One region of the Planococcus alpniumensis genome, then DNA from elsewhere that is predicted to be linked to it. Evidence: riboswitches for the same ligand, from Rfam matches in the RefSeq annotation. Region 1 holds a riboswitch; each other region holds the start of a gene.
The links. A riboswitch is a leader RNA that binds a small molecule or an ion and turns the genes downstream of it on or off. The one in region 1 is predicted to bind S-adenosylmethionine.
Positions count from the first base shown of each region.

Region 2: it holds a riboswitch for S-adenosylmethionine, as region 1 does, so the genes downstream of both, metK (methionine adenosyltransferase) here and G3255_RS14540 (O-acetylhomoserine aminocarboxypropyltransferase/cysteine synthase family protein) in region 1, are expected to answer to the same signal.
Region 3: it holds a riboswitch for S-adenosylmethionine, as region 1 does, so the genes downstream of both, G3255_RS17620 (ABC transporter substrate-binding protein) here and G3255_RS14540 (O-acetylhomoserine aminocarboxypropyltransferase/cysteine synthase family protein) in region 1, are expected to answer to the same signal.

Region 1 covers NZ_JAAMTH010000001.1:2,877,998-2,888,577, forward strand. The annotation lists gene metX (homoserine O-acetyltransferase MetX) at 1-782, opposite strand, end outside; gene G3255_RS14540 (O-acetylhomoserine aminocarboxypropyltransferase/cysteine synthase family protein) at 795-2,084, opposite strand; SAM riboswitch class I at 2,184-2,298, opposite strand; SAM riboswitch class I at 2,486-2,598, shown strand; gene G3255_RS14545 (methionine ABC transporter ATP-binding protein) at 2,731-3,762, shown strand; gene G3255_RS14550 (methionine ABC transporter permease) at 3,752-4,402, shown strand; gene G3255_RS14555 (MetQ/NlpA family ABC transporter substrate-binding protein) at 4,488-5,321, shown strand; gene G3255_RS14560 (M20 family metallopeptidase) at 5,386-6,591, shown strand; gene G3255_RS14565 (IS3 family transposase) at 6,636-6,857, opposite strand; gene G3255_RS14570 (IS3 family transposase) at 6,873-7,499, opposite strand; gene G3255_RS14575 (helix-turn-helix domain-containing protein) at 7,463-8,020, opposite strand; gene pepT (peptidase T) at 8,561-9,778, shown strand; gene G3255_RS14585 (DUF4825 domain-containing protein) at 9,880-10,377, opposite strand; gene lipA (lipoyl synthase) at 10,425-10,580, opposite strand, start outside.
Region 2 covers NZ_JAAMTH010000001.1:1,302,671-1,313,250, reverse strand. The annotation lists gene G3255_RS06730 (CoA transferase subunit A) at 1-603, opposite strand, end outside; gene mnmL (tRNA modification radical SAM protein MnmL/YtqA) at 777-1,730, shown strand; gene mnmM (tRNA 5-(aminomethyl)-2-thiouridylate-methyltransferase MnmM) at 1,727-2,296, shown strand; gene G3255_RS06715 (zinc-binding alcohol dehydrogenase family protein) at 2,344-3,366, opposite strand; gene G3255_RS06710 (pyruvate oxidase) at 3,427-5,025, opposite strand; gene G3255_RS06705 (LLM class flavin-dependent oxidoreductase) at 5,135-6,157, opposite strand; gene G3255_RS06700 (alpha/beta hydrolase) at 6,206-7,006, opposite strand; gene G3255_RS06695 (gamma carbonic anhydrase) at 7,107-7,616, shown strand; gene metK (methionine adenosyltransferase) at 7,651-8,847, opposite strand; SAM riboswitch class I at 9,052-9,162, opposite strand; gene pckA (phosphoenolpyruvate carboxykinase (ATP)) at 9,400-10,580, shown strand, end outside.
Region 3 covers NZ_JAAMTH010000001.1:3,463,746-3,474,325, reverse strand. The annotation lists gene G3255_RS17635 (amino acid ABC transporter ATP-binding protein) at 1-509, shown strand, start outside; gene mmuM (homocysteine S-methyltransferase) at 552-1,505, shown strand; gene G3255_RS17625 (alpha/beta hydrolase) at 1,664-2,431, shown strand; SAM riboswitch class I at 2,532-2,634, shown strand; gene G3255_RS17620 (ABC transporter substrate-binding protein) at 2,914-4,494, shown strand; gene G3255_RS17615 (ABC transporter permease) at 4,588-5,532, shown strand; gene G3255_RS17610 (ABC transporter permease) at 5,556-6,386, shown strand; gene G3255_RS17605 (ABC transporter ATP-binding protein) at 6,400-7,407, shown strand; gene G3255_RS17600 (ABC transporter ATP-binding protein) at 7,404-8,420, shown strand; gene G3255_RS17595 (YdeI/OmpD-associated family protein) at 8,557-9,129, opposite strand; gene G3255_RS17590 (Yip1 family protein) at 9,292-9,933, shown strand; gene G3255_RS17585 (DUF4188 domain-containing protein) at 10,119-10,580, opposite strand, start outside.

The sequences.
Region 1 (10,580 bases):
TGTGTATTCATGGCTTTCAGCAAAACGAGATAGCTATTCGGGTCAAAGCGCCCTGCCAATTTGCGCCCCTGGTAATCCAAATAGGATTGAACTTCAAATTCTTCTCCGCAGCGTGCACGGCCGAAGCGGCCATTGAATAACTGGCTGCTCCGGTACGTCACCATGCCGGCCATGCGGGCGATTTCAAATCCTTTCAGCCTCGTTTCCGGATGATAATCACCTGACTGGAACTCGGGATCGTTTTCGATCGCCTGGATCCCGATATGATTGAACGCCACACCATAATCTCCGTAATATGGCGTTACGGCGAGTGTAATCGCCGTATCCAGAAACTCAGGGTACAGGCTTGCCCATTCCAAGGTTTTCATACCGCCGAGAGAACCGCCGATCACCGCTGCCAAATGGTTGATGCCTAGCAGCTCCAGAGCTTTCCGCTCCGCTCTCACCATATCCCGGATGGTCAGTTCAGGAAATGACGCGCGGTAAGGTTCACCGGTTTCCGGGTTGATCGAAAGCGGGCCGGTCGAACCGCTGCAGCCGCCGAGTACATTGAACGTGATGACTTGGAACTGCCCGGTATCCACCGCTTTTCCTGGGCCGATCAGCCCTGACCACCAGCCCGGTTGATCTGCAGTTCCCACTGCATATTGATCGCCCGTCAGCGCGTGGCAAACCAGAATCGCCGGCGCAGAACTTTCTCCGACGCGTTCATACGCCAATTCCACTTCGCGCAATAGTTGACCTGATTCAAGTTTTAGCTGGCCGATGGATACTGTCGTCATCCGATTCCCTCCTTACGCGTTCTCGAGTACTGCCGCTTGGATCGCTTGCTCCAAATCAGCGATTAAATCTTCGTGGTTTTCCAATCCTACAGACAACCGGATCAACTCTTCCGTTACGCCGCTGTTTTTCAACTCTTCTGCTGTCAATTGCTGGTGTGTTGTTGACGCCGGGTGGATAATCAATGATTTGGCATCGCCGACATTCGCCACGTGCGACCATAAATTAACGCCATCGATCACTTTGCGGCCGGCTTCCCGTCCGCCTTTGATGCCGAAGTTGACGATCGAACCATAGCTGTCTTTCAAGTATTTATCAGCAAGTGTCTTGGATGGATGTCCTTCCAATCCGAGGTAATTGACCCACTCGACTTGCGGATGGTCTTTCAAATATTCCGCGACCTTCTGTGCGTTCGTCGCGTGGCGTGGAATCCGCAGATGCAAAGTTTCAAGTCCCTGAAGCAGTGCGTGGGCGCTGTCCGCACTGAGCGATGGACCGAAATCGCGCAACAGCTGGACGCGTAATTTCGTCGCGAATGCCGCTTCCGGTACATCGATTCCGAAACGGATGCCGTGATAGGATTCATCCGGCTCCGTATAATTCGGGAAGCGCGGATTGTCCCAGTTGAAGCGTCCGGCATCGACCGCTACGCCGCCGATTGTCGTTCCGTGCCCGCCGATCCATTTCGTGGCTGAATGGATGACTACATCTGCACCAAATTCGATCGGGTTGCTGACGAAAGGCGACGCGAAGGTATTATCGATCAAAAGCGGTACGCCATTTTCGTGTGCGATATTAGCTACCCGCTCGACGTCGAACACGTTCAAACTTGGATTTCCGATAATTTCACCGAACAAGGCTTTCGTCTTGTCCGTAATCGCTGCACGGAAATTTTCAGGGTCCGTGGCATCGACGAATTTTACGTTAATGCCATAGCGCGGCAATGTGTTGGCGAATAGATTATAGGTTCCTCCATATAAATTGCTGTCGGCAACAATTTCGTCTCCCGCTTCAGCTATATTCAATACTGAGAATGCAATGGCTGCCATTCCTGATGATAAAGCTACTGCAGCAGTGCCGCCTTCAAGAAGTGCGACGCGCTGTTCGAACACATCGACTGTCGGGTTCATGATACGCGAGTAGATATTGCCCGCTTCTTTCAGGCCGAATAGGTTTTGTGCGTGTTCGGTATCTTTGAATACATAAGAAGTCGTTTTATGGACCGGTACGCCGCGAGCGCCTGTCACTGGATCCGGCTCTTGGCCGCCGTGTAATAGAAGAGTTTCTGGTTTGAAGTTTGTCATTGTCAATTCCTCCTGTTTTTGTAATAGTTTTTCGGTTTGAGGAGGACACAAAAAGACCCTCTTCAGAAAGAAGAGGGCCGTTATATACGGATTTGCCTCCTCTTATCTTTCAGCGACGCAAATGCGCGCTGTAGGATTTAGCACCTTTCCAGACATGAGCCTGTTGGTTGCCGGGCATCGTAGGGCCTATTCCCTCCGCCTCTCGTGATAAGAGTATTCAGTTATTTTTTTGCTTGTGGAAAAGTATAGAGGACAGCCCTGGCTAAAGTCAAGGATATTTTTCTAAAAATTTTAACTACTATAAGTAGCTCATCTACCGAAAAAAAATTACGTGAAAGCTGTTGACTTTTTCGCTATTTCAAAATAGAGTAGGAATCACGAATTGAATAGCTTACATCACTTTCTTATCCAGAGAAACCGAGGGACAGGCCCTATGACGTTTCGGCAGCAGATTCGCAAACCAGCGAAAACTGTGCTAATTCCTGCAAATGCTCTAGCATTTGGAAGATGAGAATGAGATGGTTTCATATTTTGAAGCCCTCTTTTTTCTTGCGCATAAGAAAAAAGAGGGCTTTTTGTTGTTATTTCAAGAAAGTGTTCGTTCGCACTCATTCGAATCGTTATTTGCAGCCACAGGAGGGACACCATGATTCAATTTGAAGCAGTCAAGAAAACTTATGTATCCGGCAAGCAGCAAGTCCATGCGCTCAATGGCATTGACTTGACCGTCGAAACCGGAGAAATTTACGGCGTCATCGGGTTCAGCGGCGCAGGAAAAAGCTCGTTGATCCGCACGGTGAATTTGCTCGAGCGCCCATCAACAGGACGCGTGCTCATCCACGGAGAAGATATTTCCACTTTAAGCGCACGCAAAATCCGCGATACAAGAAAAGACATCGGCATGATCTTCCAGCATTTCAATTTGCTGAACTCGAAAACAGTGCATCATAATATCGCGATGCCGCTACTCCTGGCAAAGACTCCGAAAGCGGAAGTCGACCGGAAAGTGGCGGAACTATTGGAATTTGTCGGGCTTGCCGACCAAGCGAAAAAATACCCGGATCAATTGTCCGGCGGGCAAAAGCAGCGAATTGGCATTGCGCGGGCACTCGCCACAAACCCGTCCATACTGCTATGCGATGAAGCAACGTCAGCGCTCGACCCGCAGACGACTCAGTCCATACTGGATCTGCTGCGCCGCATCAATCAAGAATACAATATCACCATCTTGCTCATTACACACGAAATGGGCGTCATCCGGGAAATCTGCGACAAAGTAGCCGTGCTTGAAGAAGGACGCGTCATTGAGCAAGGCAGCGTGTTTGAAGTGTTCACCAATCCTCAGCACGCGACGACAAAGCGTTTCGTCCGTTCTGTCATGAACGATGAATTGCCGGATTCGTTGCTTGAGCAGATTCGCCACAACGACGGCACACGGCCGATTTACCGTGTGCAGTTTACCGGGAATTCAGTCGGGCAGCCATTCATGTCGAGGGTGTCACGTGAATTCCAGCTCGATTTGAATGTGCTGTTCGGTAACATTACAGAACTCCAAGGCATTCCATACGGCAACTTGATTGTCGAGTTCGACGGCGCACTCGTAGAAATCGACCGGGCACTCGCCTCAATCCGAAACGACAATATCCAAGTAGAGGAGGTGCAGCAACATGCAGGTTGATCAATCGCAAATTTTAGAAGCTTTATGGGAGACCCTTTACATGACGGGTGCATCATTCGTTTTCTCGCTCTTCATCGGCTTGCCGCTTGGCATCTTGCTGGTCGTCACGAGAAAGGGCCATCTGCTTGAAAATGAAGCTGTATTTAACGTATTGAACATCGTCATCAATATCTTCCGTTCGATTCCATTCATCATCTTAATGGTCGCCATCATTCCATTGACGCGCGTCATTGTCGGCACATCGATCGGCACGGCCGCAGCCATCGTTCCATTGGTGTTTTACGCAGGGCCGTATATCGCCCGCCTCATCGAAAACTCATTGCTTGAAGTCGATAAAGGCGTCATCGAAGCAGCTCAGGCGATGGGCGCTTCTCCCGGCCAGATTATTTTCCGCTTCCTTATCCCGGAAGCGCTCAGCTCGCTTGTCCTGGCATTGACCATCGCTATCGTCGGCCTGATCGGCGCATCCGCCATGGCTGGCGCGATTGGAGGCGGCGGACTCGGCGACTTGGCCATCACTTACGGCTATCAGCGCTTCGACACATTGGTCATGCTCTTGACTGTCGCGATTCTGGTCGTCCTTGTGCAGGGCGTCCAATCGCTCGGCAACCTCATGTCCCGCAGAGTACGCCGGAGCTAAGTCCTTTTATTCACATCAATTAAATTCAATCAAGCGATTTATTCATCAGCACAATCACTCAAAAAAACCATTGGAGGATTTCATCATGAAAAAAATTACAGCTCTTTTAGCAACAGCAGGCATCGCCGCGCTTCTCGGCGCATGTGGAGACGATAGCTCAGCAGGCGAAACCACGAAAGTAACACTTGGCATCAGTGGATCGGACACGACGATTTGGGATTATGTCGGCGACAAAGCCGCTAAAGAAGGCATCGAACTCGACATCATCACCTTCTCGGATTATGTGGCCCCGAACTTGGCACTTGCTGAAGGCGAACTCGACTTGAACGCCTTCCAGACCATCTCGTATTTCGATGAATTTGTCGAAGAGCACAATGTCGACATCGTACCGATCGGCTCTACCGTCATTGCGCCGATGGGCTTGTATTCCGACAAATACGAATCCATCGAAGAACTTCCCGAAGGCGCCCAAATCGCTATGCCGAATGAAGCGACCAACATGGGCCGCGCACTCCTCTTGCTCGATGAATCCGGGCTCATCACTTTATCCGATGACGCCGGATTGACCGGAACAGCAGAAGACATTATCGACAACCCGAAAAACATTGAAGTCGTCCCGATGACTTCCGCCCATACGCCGCGCGCTATGGCTGACGTGGCTGCTTCCATCGTCAACAACGGCATCGCAGTGGATGCAGGATTGAACCCGACAGAAGACCCGATTGCCCGTGAAAGCGATACGGCAAAACCTTATATCAACCTGATAGCCGCACAAGCTGGCGAAGAAGATAACGAAGCGTATCAGCGCATCGTCGAATTGTACCAAGAAGAAGACACAGCTGAATTTGTCATCGAACACACAGAAGGCGCTCAAATCCCGACTTTCGTTTCGGTTGAAGAATTAGTTGATTACCAATAAGAAGACAGTCACTCTGCAGTTGCACGCCGTTAAAAATGAAATTCCATTCGAGGGGGACAATCACATGACCATCATTAGCGAAGCACGCGAGACGATTACGGAATCGATCGACAAGAACCGTGCTCAATATTTACGCATCAGCCATGCCATCCATGAAAACCCGGAAATCGGCAACGAAGAAGTGTTCGCGAGCGGCCTCTTGACTGGATTACTCGAAGAAGCCGGATTCCAGGTAGAAGACGGTGTCGCTGGCCACCACACCGCTTTTTACGCAGTTCGCGACAGCCACAAGCCCGGACCGACTGTCGCTTTTCTTGCTGAATACGACGCCTTGCCGGGCATCGGCCATGCGTGCGGACACAATATTATCGGCACGACCAGTGTCGCAGCAGCCATTGCGCTCAGTAAAACATTGGAATTGACTGGCGGGCGCGTCGTCGTCCTCGGCACCCCTGCCGAAGAAGGCGGACCGAATGGCAGTGCGAAAGGAAGTTTCGTCAAACACGGCCTGCTTGAAAAAATCGATGCCGCATTGATGCTTCACCCATCCGGAAACTCGGCTGTTACAGGACCTTCGCTTGCTGTCGACCCGCTGAGTTTTCATTTCTACGGCAAGCCTGCTCATGCTGCCGGGTCTCCCGAAAAGGGCATCAATGCTCTCGATGCCGTGCTGCAATTGTTTAACGGCATCAATGCCCTTCGCCAACAATTGCCGGATGATGCACGGGTACATGGCATCATCACGCACGGGGGCGACGCGCCGAATATCATCCCGGAATACGCTTCTGCCCGCTTCTACATCCGCGGCGATTCTTGGAAAAAAACAGCCGAGACGGCGAAAAAAGTGCGTGCCATCGCTGAAGGCGCTGCCCTGGCGACAGGCGCCCGTGTCGAAATCGAACGTTTCCAGAATGAAGTGAAAGATCTTGTCGTCACGCCTGAGCTAGATGAAATCCTTAAAGCCGAACTTGAAACACTGGGCGACAACGTAGCCGACTCACGTATTTCCGGGCTCGGTTCGACCGATGCCGGCAATATCAGCTATGAAGTGCCGACTGCCCACGGCTATATCAAAATCGGCCCTGAAAGCCTCATTGCCCATACCGAACAATTCCGGGAAGCCGCCCGTTCAAAAGCAGGCGACGAAGCCTTGATCAAAGGCGCAAAAGCATTGGCGCAAACAGGTTATCGTTTGCTGACTGAACACGCATTACTGGCGCAAGTCAAACAAGCCCATATCCGCTCACTCGCCGCCAAACAACAAGATTAAAAACCAGCGCCCCTGGTAGTGACCCCTTAAAGTTAGAGTTTAGTTCATGCAGCTAATTGGCTGGCATGTGCTCGGTATTTCACCGGGCTCATGCCGGCCAATTTTTGTTTAATGCGTTCATTGTTGTAGTAATCGATATAGTGTTCAATCCGCTGTTTTAACTCTTCATACGAAACCAACGTTTCTCCGTAATACATCTCTTGCTTTAGGAGACCAAAGAAATTTTCCATGGCCGCATTGTCGGCACAGGTCCCTTTTCGGGACATGCTCTGGAAGATGCGTTATTTTTTTAACGCTTTCACCCAGGCAACGTGCTGGTAATGCCACCCTTGATCGGAATGGAGGGTGGTCCGGTAAACCGCTTGTTCCTGAATCACTGGCAGGGCTTGGTTAAGTGATTCCATCACGAATTCCAGCGTCGGTCGTTTGGCCATACTGAACCCAATGACTTCGCCGTTATAGAGATCCATCACTGGACTTAAATAAAGTTTTTGTTCGCCCGTACATTTGAACTCGGTGACATCTGTTGTCAGTTTCTGCAGGGCATACGGTGTGGAAAACCTGCGGTTCATCCGGTTTTTAGCGAGGGTTCCGACTTTCCCCTTATACGACTTGTAGCGGGATTTCCGGACGAATTTCACGCAGTTCAATCCCAAGTCTCGCATGAGACGCTGGACTTTCTTATGGTTGATGTCGTATCGCTGTGCTCGCAATTCCAGATGAATCCGCCGGTATCCGTAACGGCCTTGGTGTTTCTCGAAGAGCGTCCGGATCACTGCTTTCCACTCCCGGTCCGGGTCTTCACAATCAAATCGCTGGCGATGGTAATGGTAGGTCGCTTCTGGAAGATCGACGATGTTCAGCACATCCGTTAATCGGAACCCTTCTTCGTGGAGTTCGAACGCCAGCCCTGCTTGTGCTTTTCGAGGAAGGCATCCGGATTCTCCTGGAAAGCTTTTAACTTTTTTAAATACGCTACTTCCAAACGAAGGAGCTCATTCTCCCGTTCCAATTGCGCTTCCCGAGACAGGGGCTTTTCGTTCTTGATCGGTTTTGGTTTTTTTGACATGGAGGGCCGTCCTTTCGCTCGTGCTTCCAGGCCTTTTACCCCTTTCGCCAGAACTCGACGGTTCCAATTCACAATGAGTGAAGGATTGTTCATCTTGAAATGGATCGCTGTGTCTTGGTAAGAAGCACCTGTTTGTTTCATAAAGTGTAATACATCCACTTTGAATTGAACAGAATACACTTGTTTTGTCTGCTTTCTCCGCAAGGCTTTAAGGCCAAACTCTTGATACGCCCGAACCCAGCGCATAATCGGAGAGGGATCTGGCAAGCCGTATTTGAGGGCTAAGCGTCTATACCCCAGCTTTCCTTCTGCGTATTCCTTCACTAGCTTCAACTTAAATTCTTCGCTATATTTCGCCATATAAAAACACCCCAAAAGTTAGATTTGAACTCTAACTTTTGGGGTGCACTACCCCCTGCGCTGGTTTTTAAAAAGTGTGGAAGAAGTCTGTAATCTACAACGAATCAAAAAGGCGATCAACTTTTCTACAATAGAAAATCAATGGATTATCTTAGTATTTGGAGAAGAGTTCGCTCGTAAGCCCTTCTGCTCAATAATGCTGCGCATTACTTCGCAAAGATAAGGTCTCCCGTAGATCGACCTTATCTTTCCAGTGGAGCAGCGTAAGCGACGAGACGACCGAGACCCCGCAAGGAATGAATGGGCGAAGCTTGGCTGAGCACATTCATTTGCGATGCTCGAACGCAGTGAGAGTTGAGCAACGTTTTCAGTGACGAGGAGGCTCGATTCCCGCCCCACGGAAAGCGAGCGATAAGCTTCGGAAAATACGACTTCTTACCTTTCTCGACAAGTTGAAAACCAGCGCCCCTGCGCTGGTTTTTCTATGTATTTCGAATTTCGTGTTAAAATGGAGTCATTACATACATAGGAGGCTCTACCATGATCGAAAAATTGATCGAACGCCTGATTCGCTACGCCAAAATCGATACGCAATCCGATTTTGAAAATGACGCAACTCCCTCTACACCTGGGCAATGGGATTTACTCGCTGAATTGGAAAAAGAAATGAAGAACATTGGCTTAGAGGAAGTCGAAGTGGACGATCACGGCTATTTATTCGGCACTTTGCCGGCGAACACTGAAGAACAGCGCCCTGTCATCGGCTTTCTGGCACATGTCGACACAGCCACCGACTTCACCGGAAAAGGCGTCAACCCGCAGCGCATCGAAGATTACGATGGGAAAGACATTTCATTAAACGACAAAGTGACGATGAAAACGGCTGATTTCCCGGCCTTGCAGAATTACATCGGCCATACTTTGATCACGACAGACGGTACGACTTTGCTCGGTGCCGACAACAAAGCAGGAATTGCCGAAATCATGACTGCAATGGAATATTTGATCGAACACCCTGAAATCGAGCACGGCAAAATTCGCGTTGGCTTCACGCCGGATGAGGAAATTGGCCGCGGCCCGCATAAATTCGATGTCGACCGTTTCGGCGCCGATTATGCGTACACGATGGACGGTGGACCGCTTGGCGAGCTTCAATACGAAAGCTTTAATGCCGCGAGCGCGAAATTGACAGTCCACGGGACAAGCGTCCATCCCGGTTCCGCAAAAGACAAGATGGTCAACGCCATTACGGTCGCAACGCGCTTCCAGGCTGAAATGCCATCTAATGAAGTACCTGAGAAAACGGAAGGCTATGAAGGCTTTATCCACTTGAACAATTTCAACGGTTCCGTCGAACAAGCGGTGCTTCAGTATATTGTGCGCGATTTCGATAAAGACAAATTCAAAGCGAAAAAACGCCATATGGAAAAAGTCGCGGCTGAATTGCAAGAAGAGTTCGGGAAAGAAGCAATCGAACTCGAGCTTGAAGACCAGTACTATAATATGCGCGAGAAAATCGAGCCGGTAATGGAAATCGTCGACCAGGCCGAACAAGCGATGAAAACACTGGGCCTATCACCCGACATCATCCCGGTACGCGGCGGCACGGACGGATCCCAATTATCTTATATGGGCTTGCCGACGCCGAACATCTTCACAGGCGGCGAAAACTATCACGGCAAATTCGAGTTCATCTCCGCTGAAAACATGGAAAAAGCGACTCAAGTGATTGTGGAAGTCGCAAAAATCGCAAAATAACCGGTTTCCTCTATCAATTTCCTGGGAAATCTTTTCAGCACGATTCAATACAAAAAAAGCAGCGGCACAATGCCACTGCTTTTTTTAGGTTTCATACAGTTTTAAGGTTGTGTTAACAGCGCGTCAATTTTTTGGCCTTCATCCAAATACTGTTCGAGTAGTTCTTCTAGTTTCTCTTGTTCATCAATTCCGGTCAAATCCACTCCGTACCAAGCTTGCAATTGCTCTCTCGTTAGCCGGTATTGTTCCACGCCTGCCCCTGTGTCGAAGTCAAATTGGACCCACTCGACATTGTCGATCAACGTAAACAAATACGTCGCATTATGGGCCGCTGTTTCCTTATCCGATGGTGTGGCCTCTTCCCAATCGTAAGAGGCGGTGATTCCGTAAGGCTGTTGTTTCGTCTCCAATTCAAAGCCTGTAAGATGCTCTGCACCCGGCAGCCGGTTAAGGGTGTTGAGGACGGCACTGTTATTCCCGACCGCCGCCCCTTCATACTCGAAGAGGTCTGGTTCCTCTGCTGCAAACAACGGGCTGCATGCGCTCATAACCAACAGCGCAGTGGATAGCAGCACAGCCTTAGCAAATGTTTTTCTCAATTCAAGCCCTCCTCTAAGAAAGGTTTCTATACACTGGCTCCGCTATTTCAAAATTCGATGCGGTCGATTTTTGCGCCAGTCGATTCGACGCCTTTCATGTATTTGATGCGTTTCTGGACAGCAGTTTCGTTCACTTGCTCATCGGCATGGTATGAAGAACGCACCATTGGGCCGGCCTCGCAATGCTTGAAACCTTTTGCCAA
Region 2 (10,580 bases), 1.6 Mb from region 1:
GTTCGGGTCGATATCGCCGATTTCCACTACATGCTCGACTTCAGCAATTGTCACTTTCCCGGCAGCTGCCGCTAGCGGATTGAAGTTTTGTGCCGTCTTGTTGTAGACGAGATTGCCCATTTTATCTGCAGTATGTGCACGGACCAGTGAGAAATCTGCTTTCAAAGCCATTTCGAGCACGTGTTCCTTGCCATCGAATTCACGGATTTCCTTGCCTTCTGCGACGGTTGTGCCGACGCCTGCCGGTGTGAAGAATGCCGGAATTCCGGCTCCGCCTGCGCGCATTTTTTCAGCGAGCGTACCTTGTGGCGTGAGTTCCACTTCGATTTCGCCTGACAATACTTGGCGTTCGAATTCTCTATTTTCGCCGACATACGAGCCGATCATTTTCTTGATTTGCTTGTTTTTCAGCAATAAACCAAGGCCCCATTCGTCGACCCCACAGTTATTGGAAATTATTGTTAGATCTTTTACCCCTTTATCGACAAGCGCTAGGATCAGCTGTTCTGGAATGCCGACCAGCCCGAATCCTCCAACCATGATGGTGGCACCGTCTTGTATCGGTTCAACTGCCTCTTTGGCAGAATTGTAAATCGGTTTCATCGCGCGTTTCCCCCTCTGCAACATTAACTGAATTTTAATTCAATAAAACGCTTCCATTTACAATTTAACCAAAACTCCATGGGAAACGCAACAAGGACAATGGGCGCACGATTTTTGGCAGCTTTTCGGCCGTCAACTGCGTGCTATAATGACAGCTAAGGAGTGGTTTTATTATGGACAATGAATTCCCCTTCCCGAGTGACGGGAAGCGTTATTATACGTGGAACCGCCATTTGCGCGGGCAGTTTGGCGAAAAGATCATGAAAATCTCGCTCGATGCTGGATTTGACTGCCCGAATCGCGACGGCACAGTTGCTTTTGGCGGCTGTACGTTTTGCTCGGTCGCTGGTTCCGGTGATTTTGCCGGAGACCGCGTTGACCCGATTCCTGTGCAATTCGAGCAGGTGAAAGCGAAAATGCACCGCAAATGGAAAGACGCCAAATACATCGCCTATTTTCAAGCCTATACGAATACCCATGCGCCGATCGACGTCATCAAAAGACAATTTGAAGCGGCACTCGCACAGGAAAATGTGGTCGGCATCAGCATCGGCACGCGGCCCGACTGCCTGCCGGATGAAGTTGTTGAATACTTAGCTGAACTCAACGAACGCACCTATCTATGGGTGGAACTCGGACTGCAGACTGTCCACGAGCGCACTGCGCAGCTCATCAACCGTGCGCATGATTTTGACACTTACAAAAAAGGTGTCGACAAATTGCGGGCACACGACATCAATATTTGCAGCCACATCATTAACGGTTTGCCACTTGAAGACAAAGATATGATGATGGAAACGGCACAGACGGTCGCAAAACTCGACGTCCAAGGAATCAAGATCCACTTGCTGCATTTGTTGAACGGCACGCCAATGGTCAAGCAATACGAAAAAGGCATAGTCGAATTCATGGAAAAGGACGCCTATATCCAACTCGTCGCCGACCAGCTGGAAATCATTCCGCCTGACATGGTCGTCCAGCGCATCACCGGCGACGGCCCGATCGATTTGATGATCGGCCCGATGTGGAGTACGAATAAATGGGAAGTGCTGAACGGCATCGATAAGGAACTCGAGATGCGTGGCAGCTGGCAAGGCAAGCATTATGCGGGGAGTGTGGCATTATGACTTTGCAGCGCGTCTTGCCTTTCACCAAATCTTTGCTCGAACAAGTCGTTTACGAAGGTGACAGCGTGGTAGATGCCACTGCCGGAAACGGGCATGATACCCATTTCCTGGCAGGTCTTACCGGTGCATCTGGAAAAGTTTATGCATTCGATATCCAGCAACAAGCGATCGAAGCGACTAGACAGCGCACAGAAGCGTTTCGTCATGTTGAATTGATTTGCGACAGCCACGCGAAAATTGCACAATACGTTACAGAACCAATCGCAGCCGCCGTTTTCAATCTCGGCTATTTGCCAAAAGGCGATCACGCCATCATCACCAAAGCGGACAGCACCTTGCAGGCAATCGGCCAATGCCTCGAGCGCTTAAAGACAGGCGGCTTGGTGTTAGTCGTCATTTATTCTGGCCACGATGGCGGCAGCGAAGAGCGCGACGCGGTGATGGATTACGTCAAGCAATTGCCGCAAACCCGCTACGACGTCATGAAATATGAATTCATCAACCAACAGCATTCACCCCCATTTTTGGTCGCAATCGAGAAAAAACAGCAGCGCCAAAAGAAATAATGGCTAAATCTAAAAGAGCAGCGTGCCCATGCACGCTGCTCTTTCACTTATTTCTCGACAGGGCCTTCGAGAACAATTTTCCCGATCGTCTTGCCAGACATCAGTTTTCCGTAAGCTTCTTTCAAGTTTTCTGGATTGATTGGTGCCATCGTTTCATTGAGCGTCGACTGGACCTTGCCGCTATCTGCCCACTCTGACAGCTCATTCAATAAATGATGCTGCTCGATCATGTCTTCGGTCTGGTACATCGAGCGCGTGTACATCAATTCGTAGACGAAGGTCACGCTTTTTCCGAAGAATCCTGGAGCGAGCGGTTCGAACGCCGGCAGGATTGAACAGATTTTTCCTTGCGGCCGGATCGCGTCCGCCATGCCTGCCATATGGTCGTCAGTATTGGTCAGGCAGAAAATATAGTCCAAGCCGTCAATATCCAGTTCCTTCAATTGAGGCAGCAATTCCTGGTGATGATTAATCGTGTGATGGACGCCGTGTTTTTTGGCCCACTCGACCGTTTCCTGCCTTGATGCTGTCCCAATTACAGTGAGCCCTGCTAATTTGGCGATCTGCGTGGCGATCGAACCGACACCTCCCGCAGCGCCGATGATTAGAATGTTCTTGCCTTCATTGTCCTGCGGGTTTTTCGAGATGCCCAAGCGGACAAACAGGGCTTCCATTGCGGTCAATCCCGTCAATGGCAATGCGGCTGCATGCGCAAAATCCAAGTTTTTTGGCTTGTGGCCGACGATGCGCTCATCAACTAAATGAAATTCGCTATGGCCGCCTGCCCGTACATTGGTGCCTGCATAAAATACTTCATCGCCTTCTTTGAACAAGGAACAATCGCTTCCCGTCGATACTACAACACCCGCGACATCCCTGCCGACGATCGTCAAGGAATCGTCGTCCGGTTTTTTCGAATCACGCGTTTTGTAATCGGTCGGATTCACCGATACCGCCTTTACCTCCACAAGCAAATCGTGACCTGTTGGCTCTGGCTTGTCCAATTCCACCGCTTCGAACTGAGGCGGTTGTTCCGTATTTCCGGGTTTATAAAATCCAAGTGCTATCATTTTCGAATTCAATCCATTTCGCCTTCCTTTCATCTATTCATATGCATGTTGCAATTTCTTCTATAGTACAGCCGAGATGTCTTCCACGTATGCATCGATGACGACTGGCTGTTTGCTTGCTTTCACTTTTGATAAAACATCCTGCAATTCGGCACGTGTTTTTACTGTGTAGCCTTCACCGCCGCAAGCAATGGCAAACGCCGCAAAGTCGATATTGGCAAGCTCGACATTGGTCGGCTTATTGCCTGCCATTTTTTGTTCGTCTTCAATCAATTGAAGCTTCTGGTTGTTGAAGACGACGATGATCATCGGCAGTTCGTATTTAACTGCAGTGACAAAATCCTGCATGCCCATGGAAAATCCGCCGTCCCCGACGATTGCGATGGCTTGTCTTTCCGGATATGCCAGTTTCGCTGCAATGGCTCCCGGCAAACCGCAGCCCATCGTCCCGAGCCATGAAGATAAGACCAGTTTTTGCCCAGTCAGCTGCAAGTATTTCGCTGACCAAATGGTGATACTCCCGACATCGAGTGAAACAACAGCGTCCCGCTCCATGATGTGCTGAATTTCGCCCAACACTTGCTGGGGTTGGAGCATGTCGGTTTGCTTATCGATATCAGCACGCAGCTTGTCATGCCAAGCACTTCTTTTCTCCTGAAATTGATTCAAGAATCCCGGATCTTTTTCACCAAGCTTGCTTGTCAACCAGGCAAGCGCTGGCCCGAGTTCCCCGACTACGCCTACCGTCGCCGGATAATATTTTCCGATCACGCGCGGCTCGAGATCAATTTGGATGGCCGGCGCTTTGTCCGGCAAATATTCGCGGTACGGGTAGGCTGTGCCGGCCAGGATCACCAAGTCGGCTTGTTTCATCGCCTGTTCAGCCGGTTCTGTCCCGAGTTGCCCAAGCTGCCCTAGGTTATTCGGGTGATCATCTGGAATCAAACCTTTAGCCGGAAGCGATGCAATGATTGGCGCTTTCAGCCTTTCCGAAAATGCCAATACTTCGCCAGGTGCATCCTGTGCGCCTTTGCCTGCCAAGATGACTGGCTTTTTCGCAGTCTCCAAGAGCTTCAGCGCTTCCTTCAAATCTTCTTCCGCCGCCCGGATATGCGGCACGGAATATTCCGGCGAGGTCATCTCCTTTTCCCGCTTGATTTTCGTGCTAAATAGATTGTCCGACACAACGAGCAGAGCCGGGCCTTTTTCTGCATAAGCTGCGCGCACCGCCTGATTGAGCATATCCGGCAATTGCTCGGCATTTTGCACGCGGCGGTTATAGACCGAAACGTCTTCAAACATTGATTCCAATTTCAACTCTTGGAAGGTATCGGTCCCGACAGAACTGCTTGTCACTTGCCCGACAATCGCGAGCATCGGTGTTTTGTCTTTCTTTGCATCATACAACCCGTTTTGCAGATGGATTGCTCCAGGTCCTGCGATCGATAGGCATACGCCGATGCGCCCAGTCAATTTCGAATAGGCCGAAGCAGCGAGCGCCCCTGTCTCTTCGTGGCGGATCTGGATAAAGCGAATCTCCACTTTGCGCAGTTCCTCCATCAATTCATTAATGGAATCTCCAGGCATTCCGTATATATGGTCTACATTCCATTGCTTCAATAGCTCGACAACGTGGCTTCCTGCCGTGCGTTCAAACATATACATTCCTTCTTTCCTTATTTCTGTTGTTCCATCTCTTTATCCCTCCAGCTCATCTCTAAACCTTTTTTGGCAAACATGCAAAAAAGCAGCAAGCTGTTTTTTCAGCCTACTGCTTTTTTTCGGACGTTCTTTTGGTCATTTCTTCAGCGATCAATCGGAACGTCGTTAACTTATCATTGAAATCATAGGCGACGGAAACGATCATCACTTCATCGGCGCCATATTCTTCCCCGAGCGCTTCCAAATGATCCACTACTTGCACAGGGTCGCCGACGACCATGCGCCGGCGGTTATCCGCAACGAGCAGCTTTTCGAATTTCGAGTATTCGTAAGCGGCTGCCTGTTCCGGAGGCGGCGTACCGTCAGACGGCATGCCCTGCGCTCCCATCGCAAGCGACAGGTCGAGTGAAGAAGCGACATATTCCGCCTGTTCACGAGTTTCCTGGCAAACGGCGAAAATCGCAAAGCCAGTATACGGTTCATTGCCATTATGGGAAATGAAATTTTTTCTGTAATTGGCTGTAAATTCCTGCCCGCCTTCGCCATTGATAAAATGCGCGAACATATAAGGCAAGCCTTTTTCCGCGGCCAGTTGCGAAGACCCCTCGCCTGAACCAAGCATCCAGATCGGCGGTGCTTGCGGTGGCACAGGGGTTGCAGTCATTCCATAATAGTCATGCGACTCCGGAATGCTGTTTTCCAAATACATGCGCAGTTCATCCAGTTGTTCAGGAAAGCGGCCCGCATCCCGCAAGCGGCCATTCGATAAAGCGAACGATGCTCTTGGCATGCCGCCTGGCGCACGTCCCACTCCCGCATCGATGCGTCCGGGATACAGGTTCTCCAATAAATTGAAGTTCTCTGCCACTTTAAACGCCGAATAATGCGGCAGCATGACGCCCCCGGACCCCAAACGGATTGATGAAGTCCTGGCGCCGATATGGCTGATCAGGATCTCCGGAGAAGAGCCCGCCAAAGTTTTGGCATCGTGATGTTCCGATACCCAAAAGCGCGTATAGCCCCATTGTTCTGCGTGTTGCGCCAACTGGACCGTATTGGCTAAAGCTTCGCGGGCTGTCTGGCCCCGCGAGATCGGGGATTGGTCTAATATACTGAAGCGAAGTGGCATCTTGATCTTTCCTTTCTATCATTTAATACAGAGGCTGATCATGAAGTGTTATTGGCTGCGGCGACTTTTCTCGGATTCCGCTGCCGATTCGGCAAAGCGTAGCGCCGACCGGAAAATTTCGTCCCGTTCCGGTTCCTGCAAGAGGTCGTGGTAGCAAAACGGCCATTCCTTGAAATGGAACTCATTGACCGCTTGCTTGGACAGCCAAGTGCGACCAGCTGTCGTCCGCGTAATCAAATCGCGCTGGCCAACGTGGAGCATGACCGGCAAATCAGGAAGCTGTGTTTGTGCTGCTTGTTCCAAATAGCCTTGCAATTCCTTCCACCAGGCCGGTGAACTGAGCGACTGGATCGCTCGATCGGCACCCGCCGATTCGTCCTGGAACTTGCGTCTCGTCAAATGGCGCAATTCGATGCCATGGTCGATTTTCCCTTTTCCGGTAAGCTTGCTGATGCCGGACAATGCAAGCGTTGGCTTGCTCGGCACTTTTTGCAATTCAAACCATGGTGACGTGACAATAAGCGCTGCTATCGGATGGCGGTTTTCAGCAAGGGCATGGATGGCAATCGCTGCTCCAAGCCCGTGTCCCGCGAGTACAATCGGCAAGTCATTTCCTGCTGCCAATCGCAGCAGCTCAGCGGCTGTTTTATCGTACTCGAAAAATTGTTCGCGGTGCACAGAATCATCTGCTGCTTGTGTCCCATGTCCTGGCAGATCGCCCATATAGACGTGAAACCCACTCCTGCGCCATTTCTCGATTTGCCATGCATAGCGCTTATGCTCCTCGTATGCACTATGGATCAACACGATAACGCCTTTTGCATCGCCTTCCGCTTGCCATTTCCACATAATCCGCGCCTCCCCTATACAGCTTGATCGATTGACCTTTTCCGTTGTTTTGATACGATTAGAACTAATTACATCTTATCAATGATAAAGGAGCTTTGCCATGATCTATCCATATAAAGACAAATCACCAAAGATTGACAAATCGGTATTCATTGCTGATTATGCGACCGTCACAGGAGATGTGACGATCGGCGAGAACTCCTCTGTATGGTTCAACACAGTCATCCGCGGCGACGTCGCACCGACTGTCATCGGGAAAAATACCAATATCCAAGATTTGTCGATGCTCCACCAAAGTCCGGACAACCCGCTCATCTTAGAAGACGATGTCACTATCGGCCACCAAGTGACGCTTCACAGCTGCAAAATTAGAAAAGGCGCTCTGATCGGCATGGGCTCAATCATTTTGGATGGTGCAGAAATTGGCGAAGGAGCATTTATCGGCGCAGGAAGCCTTGTGGCACAAGGAAAGAAAATCCCGCCGGGCACATTGGCATTCGGGCGCCCAGCAAAAGTAGTGCGTGAACTGAACGAAGCAGACAAAAAGGATATGGAACGCATCGTCCGGGAGTACGCAGAAAAAGCAGCTTATTATAAATCACTTCAATAGAAAAAGCAGGCGGAAAATATCCGCCTGCTTTTTATTATGCGTTAGCCTGTTGTTTCAAAGCATCCGCTTTGTCTGTGCGTTCCCACGGAAGGTCGACATCCGTACGGCCGAAATGGCCATAAGCCGCTGTCTGTTTGTAGATCGGGCGACGCAAATCGAGCATCTTGATGATGCCGGCTGGGCGCAAGTCGAAGTTTGCGCGTACGAGTTCGATGAATTTGTCTTCGCTGACTTTCCCAGTGCCGAACGTATCGACAGCAATCGACACCGGATGTGCTACGCCGATTGCATAAGCGAGCTGTACTTCACATTTGTCGGCAAGCCCAGAAGCGACGATATTCTTCGCCACATAGCGTGCTGCATAGGCACCCGAACGGTCGACTTTCGTCGCGTCTTTACCGGAGAATGCCCCACCGCCGTGTCGTGCATAACCGCCGTACGTATCGACGATGATCTTGCGGCCTGTAAGCCCTGCATCTCCTTGAGGCCCGCCGATGACGAAGCGTCCTGTCGGGTTGATGAAGTATTTGGTTTCAGCGTCTAGCAGTTCAGCCGGCACGACTTCATTGATGACATATTCTTTCAAGTTGCGCTGGATTTGCTCTAGGCTGACTTCTGGATGGTGCTGTGTCGAAATGACGATCGTATCGACACGCACTGGTTTATTGTTCTCATCATATTCAATCGTTACTTGCGTTTTGCCATCAGGACGCAAATACGGCAAGATTTCTTCTTTGCGCACTTCTGCCAAGCGGCGTGCGAGCTTGTGCGCCAGGCTGATTGGCAATGGCATCAATTCTTCTGTTTCGTTTGACGCATAACCGAACATCAAGCCTTGGTCGCCTGCTCCGATCTCATCCAATTCTTTATCGGTCATCTGGCCTTCACGCGCTTCGAGTGCCACGTTGACGCCTGCAGCGATATCTGCCGACTGCTCATCGATCGCTGTCAACACTGCGCTTGTCTCGGAATCGAATCCGTATTTCGCGCGTGTATAGCCGATTTCTTTAACGGTCTGGCGGACTACTTTCGGAATGTCTACATATGTGGATGTCGTGATTTCGCCGGCAACAAGGACGAGCCCTGTCGTTACGGTCGTTTCGCATGCGACACGCGCATTCGGGTCTTCTGTTAGGATCGCATCCAGGATTGCGTCTGAAATCTGGTCGCAAATCTTATCCGGATGGCCCTCTGTTACTGATTCTGATGTGAATAATCGACGGTTTGTCAAAAAAAGTTCCTCCTTATATCCTGCGAGATTGCTCTCGAAATTGATACGGTACTCGTTTTCCCATGTCAAGTCCGTTTCCGTTTATAGGAATTGAACTTCCAGCTTTTTCAGCCTGCACACGAGGATTAAGGGCATTCCATAAAAAAATCCCTTCACTCATCCATTAGTAATGAGGAAAGGAATAATCATCATAAGCACCTTTCACTCTTATCGTCCAAGGCATTCGCCTTGCTTCAGGTTGGGCACCATCGCTGCAATTGCAGCAGGTTGCCGGGTTTCATTGGGCCTGCACCCTCCACCAGCTCGGAATAAGAGTATCCGTTCAATTTCCCATCATACGGAATGCAACAAGCACTGTCAACGTTTTTACCGGAAACGATTGTCAGACTTTTAAGCATGCATCTTTTTCTACTATTGAAAGAACACAAATCATGAACATTGACAGATTTCTAGTTATTAGTATAGACTAATCGCGTCAATGTGTTATACTAATGTTCGAATATAGATCTTCCCCATTCATTTGGGAATAAACGAAAAGGAAGGTACATATATATGACTTCAGTGAACCTAGCAAATGATTTGAAAGAGCTTTTGAACGGCTCGAATATCAATATGCAATTATCCGTTCCACAATTGGTGGAAGCTGCAACATCCCACGGGGAGGCAGTATTGACGCGTGAAGGCGCGGTCAAAGCGGAAACCGGCAAATACACGGGCCGTTCGCCTAAAGACAAGTATATGGTAGAAGAGGCGATTTCGAAAGATAAAATTGACTGGGGCAGCGTCAACCGCCCAATCTCCGCTGAAATCTTTGAAAACCTATATGCTAAAGTCCTTAATCATTTGAAAGAAAAAGACGCTTTGTATGTCTTCAAAGGTTTTGCCGGTGCAGATCCTGAGTCCCGTCTGGCGATTCAGACGATCAACGAATATGCATGGCATAACCTGTTTGCCCATCAATTGTTCATCCGCCCGACTGCGGAAGAACTGAAGGCGCATGAAGCTGAATTCACTGTTGTTTACGCCCCGACTTTCCACGCAGATCCTGCAGTGGACGGAACGGATTCCGAAACATTCATCATCGTTTCGATGGAAAAGAAAATCATCTTGATCGGCGGTACAGAATACGCAGGCGAAATGAAGAAATCCATCTTCTCGATCATGAACTACATCCTTCCTGAAAAAGGCATCCTGCCGATGCACTGCTCGGCGAACGTCGGCAAAAACGATGACGTTGCCTTGTTCTTCGGCCTTTCCGGTACAGGGAAAACGACTTTGTCGGCTGACGAAGACCGCAAATTGATCGGCGACGATGAGCACGGCTGGTCCGATAACGGCGTCTTCAACATCGAAGGCGGCTGCTATGCAAAAACGATCAACTTGTCACGTGCTAACGAACCGCAAATCTTCGATGCCATCCGTTTCGGCTCTGTTCTTGAAAACGTCGTCGTTGACAAAGACACGCGCATCTCGGATTACGACGACGGATCATTGACAGAAAACACGCGTGCAGCGTACCCGATCGATGCTATCGATAATATCGTTGTCCCTTCTGTTGCAGGCCACCCGAAAACGATTGTCTTTTTGACTGCGGACGCATTCGGCGTATTGCCTCCAATCAGCAAATTGACGAAAGAACAAGCGATGTATCATTTCCTTAGCGGCTATACATCGAAACTTGCCGGCACAGAACGCGGCGTCACTTCACCGGAAGCGACATTCTCGACATGCTT
Region 3 (10,580 bases), 590 kb from region 1:
CGCTCAGGACCGCAACGGGCATGGTGTTCCAGCAATACAACCTGTTCAAGAATCTGACCGTGCTGCAAAATGTCTCCGTCGGTTTGACGAGCGTCAAGCGGATGAAAAAAGACGCCGCCGACAAGAAAGGCATCGAGATGCTCGAGCGGGTCGGCTTGTCGAACAAACTGAGCCATTACCCTGCGCAATTGTCCGGAGGCCAGCAGCAGCGTGTCGGCATCGCCCGTGCGCTGGCTTTGGACCCGGAAGTGCTGTTATTCGACGAACCGACTTCTTCATTGGACCCGGAACTGGTCGATGAAGTACTGGCCACCATCCGGCGCGTCGCGGACACCGGCAAAACAATGTTCATCGTGACCCATGAATTGAGTTTCGCGCGCGAAATTTCGGACCGCGTCATCTTTATGGAAGACGGCGTCATTATTGAGCAAGGCACGGCACAGCAAATTTTCACCGAGCCCGCCGTTGAAAGAACGAGACAATTTTTAGGTAAAGCCGTCCAAGGCTGAGGGAATAAAGTAAAACGACTGAGAGCGGAAGGATGGTTTGCAATGAACCCGATTGAACAGATATTGAACGAGTTCCCGGTCCTGATTGTGGACGGGGCCATGGCGACAGAGCTTGAACACTACGGATGCAATTTGAATGATTCCTTATGGTCAGCGAAAATCCTGATGGAGAACCCGGAGTTGATCAAGAAAGTGCATGCGGATTATTTCCAGGCGGGGGCGGATTGCGCCATTACAGCCAGTTACCAGGCGACCATCGAAGGCTACCAAGAAAGAGGGCTGACAGAATCACAAGCGATCGCATTGATCACAAAGTCTGTCGAGTTGGCAACACAAGCGCGAGATGAATTTTGGGACGAGGCAGCGAACCAATCAGGCAGGCCAAAGCCTTTAGTGGCAGCATCGGTCGGCCCGTACGGCGCGTTTTTATCGGACGGCTCTGAATACCGCGGCGGCTATGCGATCGGGGAAGAGCAATTGGCCGAATTTCACAGAGAGCGCATCCGGGTGCTGGTGGAAGCAGGGGCGGATCTGTTAGCTTGTGAAACTTTGCCGTGCCTCACGGAAGCGAAAGCGATCGTAAGCGTGCTGGAAGAATTTCCGCAAGTATCTGCCTGGTTCACGTTCAGTGCGAAAGATGAGTTCCATATCAGTGACGGGGAGCGGATCGCGGATTGTGCAAAATGGCTCGAGGAACGACCGCAAGTGGCGGCAATCGGCATTAATTGCACAGCGCCGCAGTTTATCGAGTCCTTAATCCAGGAAGTGAAAAGCGCGTCTTCCAAACCGGTCATCGTCTATCCGAATTCCGGCGCCACTTACGACCCGGTAAGCAAAACCTGGAGCGAAGAACCGTCGGCTGGTGCATTTTTAGCCAATTCGCAAGCCTGGCATAAAGCGGGAGCTGACATCATCGGCGGCTGTTGCAGCACGACCCCAGGAGATATTGCAACGATCGCCAACTGGGCCCGCCAAGGGAAGGCTTCCGAAGTTTAAAGCAGCCTGTGGTGCGAGTGATCGTCCATTTTATAAAACCTAGTTGACAAGTAGGTTTTAAATATAGTCTAATGTGAATAAGCTTTTTTACGCAGTACGTCACATTAGAGGCAGCAAGTCGGCCTCCTTACTTTTAAAACAGCTAAAGGAGGGTTTGCATGAACGAACAATATCCTGTCATTCAAGGGGCGGAAGCTTTCTTTTTGAAAGGACATAGCACCGGCATCCTATTATGCCACGGTTTTCTCGGCACGCCGCAAAGCGTCAGAGAATTAGGCGAAGCACTCGGCAAACAAGGCTATACGGTTTCCTGTCCGCGGCTGCCGGGCCATGGCACACATTTCAAGGATCTGGAACAGTTCTCTTACGGCGACTGGTTCGCGAGTATCGAGCAGGCTTATGTAGAACTCAAGCAGTCATGCACATCGGTCTTTGTCATCGGACAATCGATGGGCGGCACCTTGAGCTTGGATCTGGCCAGCTGCCATCCTGAAATCGAGGGTCTCGTGTTGATCAACCCAGCGATCGATATTCCGCAGTTTGAAACCTACCGCACGAAGCCGGCCCATGATTATGTCACAGAAGATGCGCCCGATATTAAAAAAGCGGATGCGGTAGAAATCACTTATGGGCAAGCGCCGGTCAAGGCGTATCAACAATTGCTCGGCTATATGGATGCTGTCCGCGCAAAACTCGGCGAAGTCCGCTGCCCGGTCGTTTGTTTCCAGTCGCTTGAAGATCATGTTGTGCCGCCAGCTAACACCGATTATATTCTTGGCAAAATCGGTTCAGAAAACGCGTCCAAATATGAACTCCATGATTCCTATCACATCGCTTCCATGGACCATGAATTAGATTTCATCGTCGCCAAATCTCTTGAATGGATTGCACAGGCTAATGTCTTGCCGGCTGGCGGGCAAGGGTAAATCAAATCGTGTTTCATTTCCATGTAAATAAATTCAATTTATTCAAAATAATGTTGACAAGCCAGATCAAGGGCCGTAACATGAACTTTACAATTTAATCATCTTATCGAGATTGACTGAGGGACTGGCCCTGGGACGTCAAAGCAGCAGACCGCCACGCGGCACTGTGCTAATTCCTTGTACCGTGTGTACAGAGATAAGAGAGGCGATCGAACGTGTGAAACTGCTCCTCTTCTTGTCAAAAAGAAGAAGGGGTTTTTTATTACGTTAAAACCAAGTAAACAGGTAAGATAAATTATTTTTGATGAAGGAGGTGCCTTCAGTGGACAAATGGTTTTCGAAATACCGTCGGAGCTTGAGCGGCAGATTGGCGCATCAACACTTCGGCGCTTCATTGAAAATCTGGGAACTTGGATAGGCTTTTAGGCAGTTGCATACATACTCGAGGCATCATCATTTTTTCAATTATAAGGAGGAACATCGTGAAAAATTTTATCTTTTTAGTTATCACTTTAATTGCACTTATCGGATTGGCCGGCTGTTCCGGCGGGGAAGCAAGTCCATCAACTTCCGGCGGAAATTCAGAGCCTGTAGAAGGCGGGGAACTGAACGTGGCGATCAGCGCGGATCCGAACACATTGGACTGGATGTATACGGGCGAAAGTGCCGCGCGCAAAATCGGCTGGCATATTTATGAAGGTTTGTTTGCCTTGAACCAGGATTTCGAAGCTGCGCCGCTGCTCGCTGAAGATTACGAAGTGAGCGAAGATGGAAAAACCTACACCATCACCTTGCGCGAAGGCGTGACTTTCCATAACGGGGAACCAGTAACGGCAGAAGATGCCAAAGCGTCCATCGAACGGTGGCTGAAAGTATCATCTGTCGGCAAGATCACCAACGACCACGTTGAGTCCGTGGAAGCAGACGACTCGCAATTGACCATTCAATTGAACAAAGCCTATAGCTCTTTACTTTCCGACTTAGCTGCCCCGAAATCGGCCGCTGTCATCTTGCCGAAAGCGGTCGCTGAAGCAGCCGGCGAAAAGCCGCTCGACCATGACCAATATATCGGCACTGGGCCATTCCAGTTTGATTCGTGGAAGCGCGGCGACGAAATCGTGCTTTCCAAATACGATGACTACGCATCAAGAACCGATGAGACAAGCGGTTTGACGGGCGAGAAAAAAACGTATGTGGATTCGGTTCATTTCAAAATCGTCAAAGACCCTCAAGTGGTCGTCAATGGCTTGAAAACCGGACTTTATGATTTTGGGGATGAAGTTCCGCTCGATTTGTACGAAGTGATCGAAAGCACGCCGAACATTGAACCGGGCACAGCCACTAATGGCTATACGGTGTTGACGCCGGATAAATCGGAAGCGCCGTTCGATGACCTGCAAGTGCGCCAGGCATTGAACGCGGCACTCGATAAAGAAGCGATTGCCAAAGCGACATACGGCAACGAGGAATTTTATGAGTTGGACGGCGCGTTGTTCACGCCGAACCAAACCGCCCTGTATTCGGAAGAAAACACAGAAGGCTTCCTGTCTTACGATGTGGAAGAAGCGAAACGCCTATTGGCAGAAAGCAGCTACGACGGCGAGCCGATCAAGATCATCTTCTCAAGCGATTCCAACGACTATAAGAAAATTGCCGAGATCGCTGAACAGCAGCTTGAAGCAGCCGGCTTTGCGGTCGAACTGGAATCTTACGAATGGGCAACATACCTTGAGAAATGGGGAGAGGCTTCCAATTGGGATCTAGTTGTCGTCGGATGGTCCCCGTTCTTCTCGCCGAACCAGGCAGGCATGTTGAGCCAGGATTCGAACAGCAGCGGGTGGTATAACAGCGAGAAATGGCAGGAGCAAATCGCCCAGTGGGCACAAGCGGAATCCGAGGAAGAGCGACAGCAGATCCTCGCCGGCTTGAACGAAACGCTCTACGAAGAATTGCCGTTTGAAAAAGTGACGAACATCTCGAACTTGAATGCGCGCACAACCGATCTCCACGACTATAGCGAATGGTACGGCCCGCGCTTCTGGAATACGTATAAAACCAATTAACAACGAGCCATCAAACAGGATAACTAAGAGAAGAAAATCGTCAGGAACGATGCTGGCGATTTTCTTCCTTTTATGGAGAAGGGGGAACACGCAATGCTGAACTATACGATTCGCCGGCTGTTGTCGGTGATTCCCGTCATGCTGGTCGTCAGCGTTATCGTCTTTATGATCGTGCATCTGACGCCCGGCAACCCGGCGTTCCTCATTTTAGGGGAAGACAGTTCACCGGAAGCAATTGCTGATTTGGAGCGTGAACTGGGCTTGGACCAAGCGCTTTATGTCCAATTCTTCAATTGGTTTTCACAAGTCATCACAGGGGATCTTGGAACCTCCGTTTATTCTTCGCAATCGGTGACCTCGCTGATTGCTGAGAACTTCGGACCGACCTTCAGCTTGATGGCGCTGTCGACGGTGATTTTGCTCGTTATCGCCATTCCGGTGGCGATCCTCATCGTCGCGTTGCGCAAAACCGTTTTGGATCCGATTTTCACATCGGTTTCCTTGTTCGGCGTATCGGTCCCGGAATTCTGGCTCGCGACGCTATTGGTGCTCGGCTTCGGCGTTGCGCTGCCGATCTTTCCGGTGGCCGGCTATGTGCCGTTTGCGGAAGGGGCGGATGTATGGCTTCACCATATTTTGCTGCCATCGTTTGTGCTGGCAATCGTCGAAGTGGGCATCATCGCGCGTATGCTGCGCGACAGCATGCTCGATTCGGTCAATCAGGATTACATCAAAACGGCGCGCGCGAAAGGCGTAAAGGAACGTGAAGTATTGATGCGCCACGTCTTCGTCAATGCCTTGATCCCGACGACCACGGTGCTCGGCGCTACAGTGGCCGGCTTGCTCGGCGGCACGGTCATCATCGAGACTTTGTTTACGATCCCGGGCATCGGCCAGCTCTTGGTCGATTCCATCCACCGGCGCGATTACCCGGTCGTACAGGGAATTGTGCTGTTCATTGCCGGCATTTATGTGTTCGTCAATCTATTGGTGGATCTGCTGTACACATTCCTCGATCCGCGCATTCGCTATGATTGACCATTTGGAAGGAGACGAAACCGATGTTTACTAAGAAAACGAATCTGCTGGCGCTCTCCATACTGGTGGTCGCTGCGCTTGCGGCCATCACCGCAAGTTCCTGGCTGCCATTTTCTCCGGCCGCGATTTCCCCGGAGCAGCGCTTGACCGGCCCTTCAGCGGCGCATTGGTTCGGCACGGATGATTTCGGGCGCGACATTTTCTCGCGGACCATCGTCGCGGCCCGGGTGTCCTTGTCTGTAGGCGTCATCGTTGCGGTGCTGTCGACGGTGATCGGCACAGTAATCGGCTTGATTTCCGGCTATTTCCGCAAAGTGGATTTCGTGCTGATGAGAATCATCGATGGCTTCTTGGCCTTTCCTGCGCTGATCCTTGCGCTGGCGCTAGTCGCGGCACTTGGCGGCAGCATCACAAATATCATCATCGCTCTGACGCTGGCGTTTTTCCCGGTTATGGCCAGAGTCGTCCGTTCGGCAACGCTGCAAGTGAAAAACCAATCCTATATCGAAGCCGCCCAGACGACCGGGTCGAGCCATGCGGTGATCATCTTCAAGTATGTATTGCCGAATATTCTTTCCCCAGTCATCGTCCAAAGCACCTTCATTTTCGCTAAAGCGATTTTAGCGGAAGCGGCGCTCAGCTTTCTCGGCGTGGGGGTCAACCCGTCAACGCCGACCTGGGGCAATATGCTGCAGGAAGCACAGATTTACGTGACCATCGCGCCTTGGTATTCCATTTTCCCAGGCCTTGCGATCGTCATTACCGTTCTGGCTTTGAACTTGCTCGGCGATGGGCTAAGAGACAGTTTTAATCCACATCAAGCGAAACGCAAGCGCAAAACGAAGCTTGCCTGAAGGGGGTATTCGAATGCTGCAAGTAGAAAATCTTCATGTCCATCTGGATACACCGGGCGGCCTCGTAAAAGCAGTCGACGGCGTGTCTTTCTCCATCCGAAAAGGGGAGACGATCGGCATTGTCGGGGAGTCAGGGAGCGGGAAAAGCGTGCTCGCCCATTCCTTGATGAAGCTCAATCCGGAACCGCCTGCAATGTATCCGCAAGGCACGATTCATTTTGAAGGCCAATCGGTGTTGGAAATGGGCAAAACAGAACTGAGAAAACTGCGGGGCAACGACATCGCCATGATCTTTCAGGATCCGATGTCGAGTTTGAATCCCGTCTCCAAAATCGGCAAGCAATTGATCGAAGCCATACAAGCGCATCAAAAACGGTCGAAACAACAAGCACGCGAAAAAGCAATCGAGTTATTGGAAGACGTCGGTATTGCCGATGCCAAAGCACGCATGAACAGCTACCCGCATCAATTTTCTGGTGGGATGCGCCAGCGTGTGTTGATCGCCATGGCGCTTGCTTCCAACCCGAAATTATTGATTGCCGATGAGCCGACGACGGCGCTGGATGTCACTATCCAGGCGCAAGTTTTGGATTTGCTGAAGGGCATCCAGGAAAAATACGGCACGGCTATTCTCGTCATCACGCACGACCTCGGCGTCGTTGCCCATTTGGCCGACCGCATCCTAGTCATGTATGCCGGGAAAATCGTCGAATCGGGAAGCGCTGAAGATATCTTCTACAGGACTTCCATGCCGTATACGTGGTCGCTCTTGCGTTCGGTCCCGGTCATTCGCGAAGGCGGCCCGGAGCGGCTCATCCCGATCGACGGCCAGCCGCCGAGTTTGATCGACCGGCCGCCGGGATGCGCGTTCGAACCGAGATGCCCGTTCGCACGGGACGCATGCCGGCAAGTTGATCCGCCGCTTGAACAACGGGAAAGCGGACATTCGGCAGCGTGCATTCTTTCAAGCAATGAATTCGAAGAACAGAAAAAGCAATTGGAAGGGGTGCTGGCAACATGAGCGCATTATTGGATATTAAAGGGCTGCATGTCCATTTCCCCGTCAAAAAAGGTTTGTTGCAGCGCGAGAAAAGCTACGTCAAAGCGCTTAACGGCATTGACCTCCAAGTCCAAAAAGGCGAAACACTCGGCATCGTCGGCGAATCGGGCTGCGGGAAAAGCACGCTCGCGAGAAGCATCGTCGGCCTGCAACAACCGACAGCGGGCGAAATCCTGTTCCACGGAAAAGATTATGCAGAAGCGAACGCAAAAGAACTTCATGACATGCGGCGCAATGTCCAGATGATTTTCCAGGATCCTTACACCAGTTTGAATCCGCGGATGAAAATCGGGGACAGCATAGCAGCGCCATTGAAAGCTTATAAAAAGACCGAGCGGCTGGAATCGAGAGTCAAGGAATTGCTTGAACTCGTCGGATTGAACCCGGACACCCATTACGATAAACTGCCGCATGAGTTTTCAGGCGGTCAACGGCAGCGTGTCGGCATTGCCCGCGCCCTTGCCCTGGAGCCTGAACTGCTGATCTGCGATGAGCCAGTCAGCGCACTCGATGTTTCGGTGCAGGCGCAAGTCATCAATTTGCTTCAGGATCTGCAGAAGCAATTGGGCTTGACCTATGTTTTCATCGCGCATGATTTATCTGTCATCAATCATTTGGCCGACCGCGTGGCTGTCATGTATTTAGGAAAAGTGATGGAGAAATCGGAGCGAGGAGCATTCCATACGAAAGTCCAGCATCCGTATACACAATCTTTGTTGTCGGCAGTGCCGGTCCCAGATCCGCTGCTTGAGCGCGGCAGGGAACGCATCGTGCTGAAAGGGGAGATTCCGTCGCCGGCGAACCCGCCGAGCGGCTGTGTGTTCCACACAAGATGCCCGATGGCTACTGAACGCTGCAAAAATGAAGTGCCGGCGCTCGAACCAAGAGGGCTCTCGGGCCAGGAAGTCGCCTGTTTTTATCCGCTTGACGAAACACAGCCGGCTAATGCGGCGAAAGATCCGTTATATGTATAGAAGAAAAAGCATCCTTCCCGGCACGAGTGCTGAGAAGGATGCTTTTTTCGATGAAGATGCCAGCGTTCCTCGCAAAGTTCTAGCTAACAAAAGTAGAAATATCTACCTAACAAAGGTGGAAACATGCGAGAAGAGCTCAGTCATCCAATAATCGGCCATTGTCATGCCACTGCCCGTACATATTATTGTCGCGTGTATTCTCAATGAATTTTTCCAGCCGTTTATCGAATATTTCGCGGTCAATGGTTTTATAACTTTGTATATTGTCGATCCGGATCCGGCGGTACAGCTCAGGGAAGTTCAAGAAGTTTTCATAGACTTGCGGGTCTTGTTTCAAGCGTGCTTCGACTTCTTCGTCGATCGCAAATGACTCCGGCCGCATATCAGGAAGGACGCTGCGCCCTTGCTCGGTCATCCAGCCCAGTTTCTCCAGCCTTCTCACGCGCTCTTTGTTCAATTCGGTCCAATTGCTTTTTTTCTGGCGCGGAGAAAGCCTTTGGGCCAAACGATTATCGGCTGTTTTTTTCGTGATGCCGTCAATCCAGCCAAAGCATAAGGCTTCTTCCACGGCATCCAAATAAGGCATTCCTTCCCGCCGTTCTTTGGTCCCGATCAGCACCCAGCAAAACTTCACGGAGGATGAATTTTTTCCCAGCCATTCCCTCAATTCTTGCCTGGAGCTTACGCTAAGCAAATTCTCTATCTCCATTCGGCATTCCTCCTTTCTCAAATGGGCATTCATTTACCATTTCGACGGCGATTTCATACCCTTCGTCAACAGATAGAAAAGGGTATTCAAAAGATATGCAGAAACATAGGGGATAGCCTTTTAGGCCATTGCGATCATCACTATAGAAAGGAGGAAGAAATTATGGTAAGAGAAGAGCGAATCAAAAATGAACGCGGATTGAATCCATTCACCGATATCTGGCTGCGCACACGTGAAACCGTCCGTTTCGTCATTGAACGGAAATCATTTAAGTTCATTATACTGCTCATCGTCCTGACAGGCTTTGCTTCCGGTTTGATCGGGATGATGAATGAACGCAGCTCCGATATGGCGCCGTGGGCAGCGATTCTACAAGCATTGGTGACCGGGCCGATCGGCAGCGCTTTCGGCTATTTCCTGGGTGCTGCGATCCTGGTGCTTGTCGGACGGTTGTTTAAAGGAACGGCGACGTATCAGGAAATGTTCAAAGCATTGGTCACTGCCCAAATCCCGCAAATTTGGCTGCTGCCATTGCTGATCATCTGGGTGCTTGCATCACCCGAAACGTTCCTGGCTGATCGGACGAATGTGGAAGGAGACCCGATTGTCGTCATCATGTCCATCGTCATGGCAGTCGTCTCCATCTGGACATTCATTATTGTCTGCAAGGCGGTAGGCGAAGCGCACCGAGTGTCGTCCTGGAAAGGCTTTTTCATCGTCGTGCTGCCAGGGATTATCATCACGATCGTTGTTTTGATTATCGTTTTCGTGCTGTTCGCTTCATTCTTCAGGGAGTTTTCCTAATTGACCAATCGAAACCACAAGCGAGCAAGTTTTAACTCCCATAGTTTTTATGATATCGAACAAAAATGACTAAAATAAAGAGCGCTCCCCCTGTTTTCAGTATCTACTCAAACAGGGGGAGTGCTCTTTGCTGTTAATTGGTTATTTGTATTTGAAAAATCATAAACTCGAGACAAAAGGAATAATCACTGCGTTTTAAGGCGTTGGCGGGCAGAACTTTTAGCTGAACCTATGGGTTGATGTTCTAAAGTCTTGCCCAAACCATAGAACGGCATGTTTACGTAAACCGATTCGTACTGCCCGGGTTGAACTTGGAAAGTTTCATGGTAAATTCCGACGGCGTCATTATTACGTGCATTCTGATTGAATTTTTTCCAGGCCGTTAAATGCTTGTCGTTGCGCGCATACGCAAGCAAGTCGTCGGTCGAGCGCCAATACTGGATCATCGTTGTGGTGCGCAATCCAAAATAGCTTTCCATCGACAAAAATCCGAGTTCTTCCTTATGCGTATAGAGTTCCTTGATCATGCCGGGCATCGCACTGAAGACCGGAAACCATCTGTTCACTGCCAACCGGTTGTTGAAGCGCATGCCAATGATGAAAACGACAATATCCTCCGTGTTTTCCGTAGTGAAACGTCCGGGAAA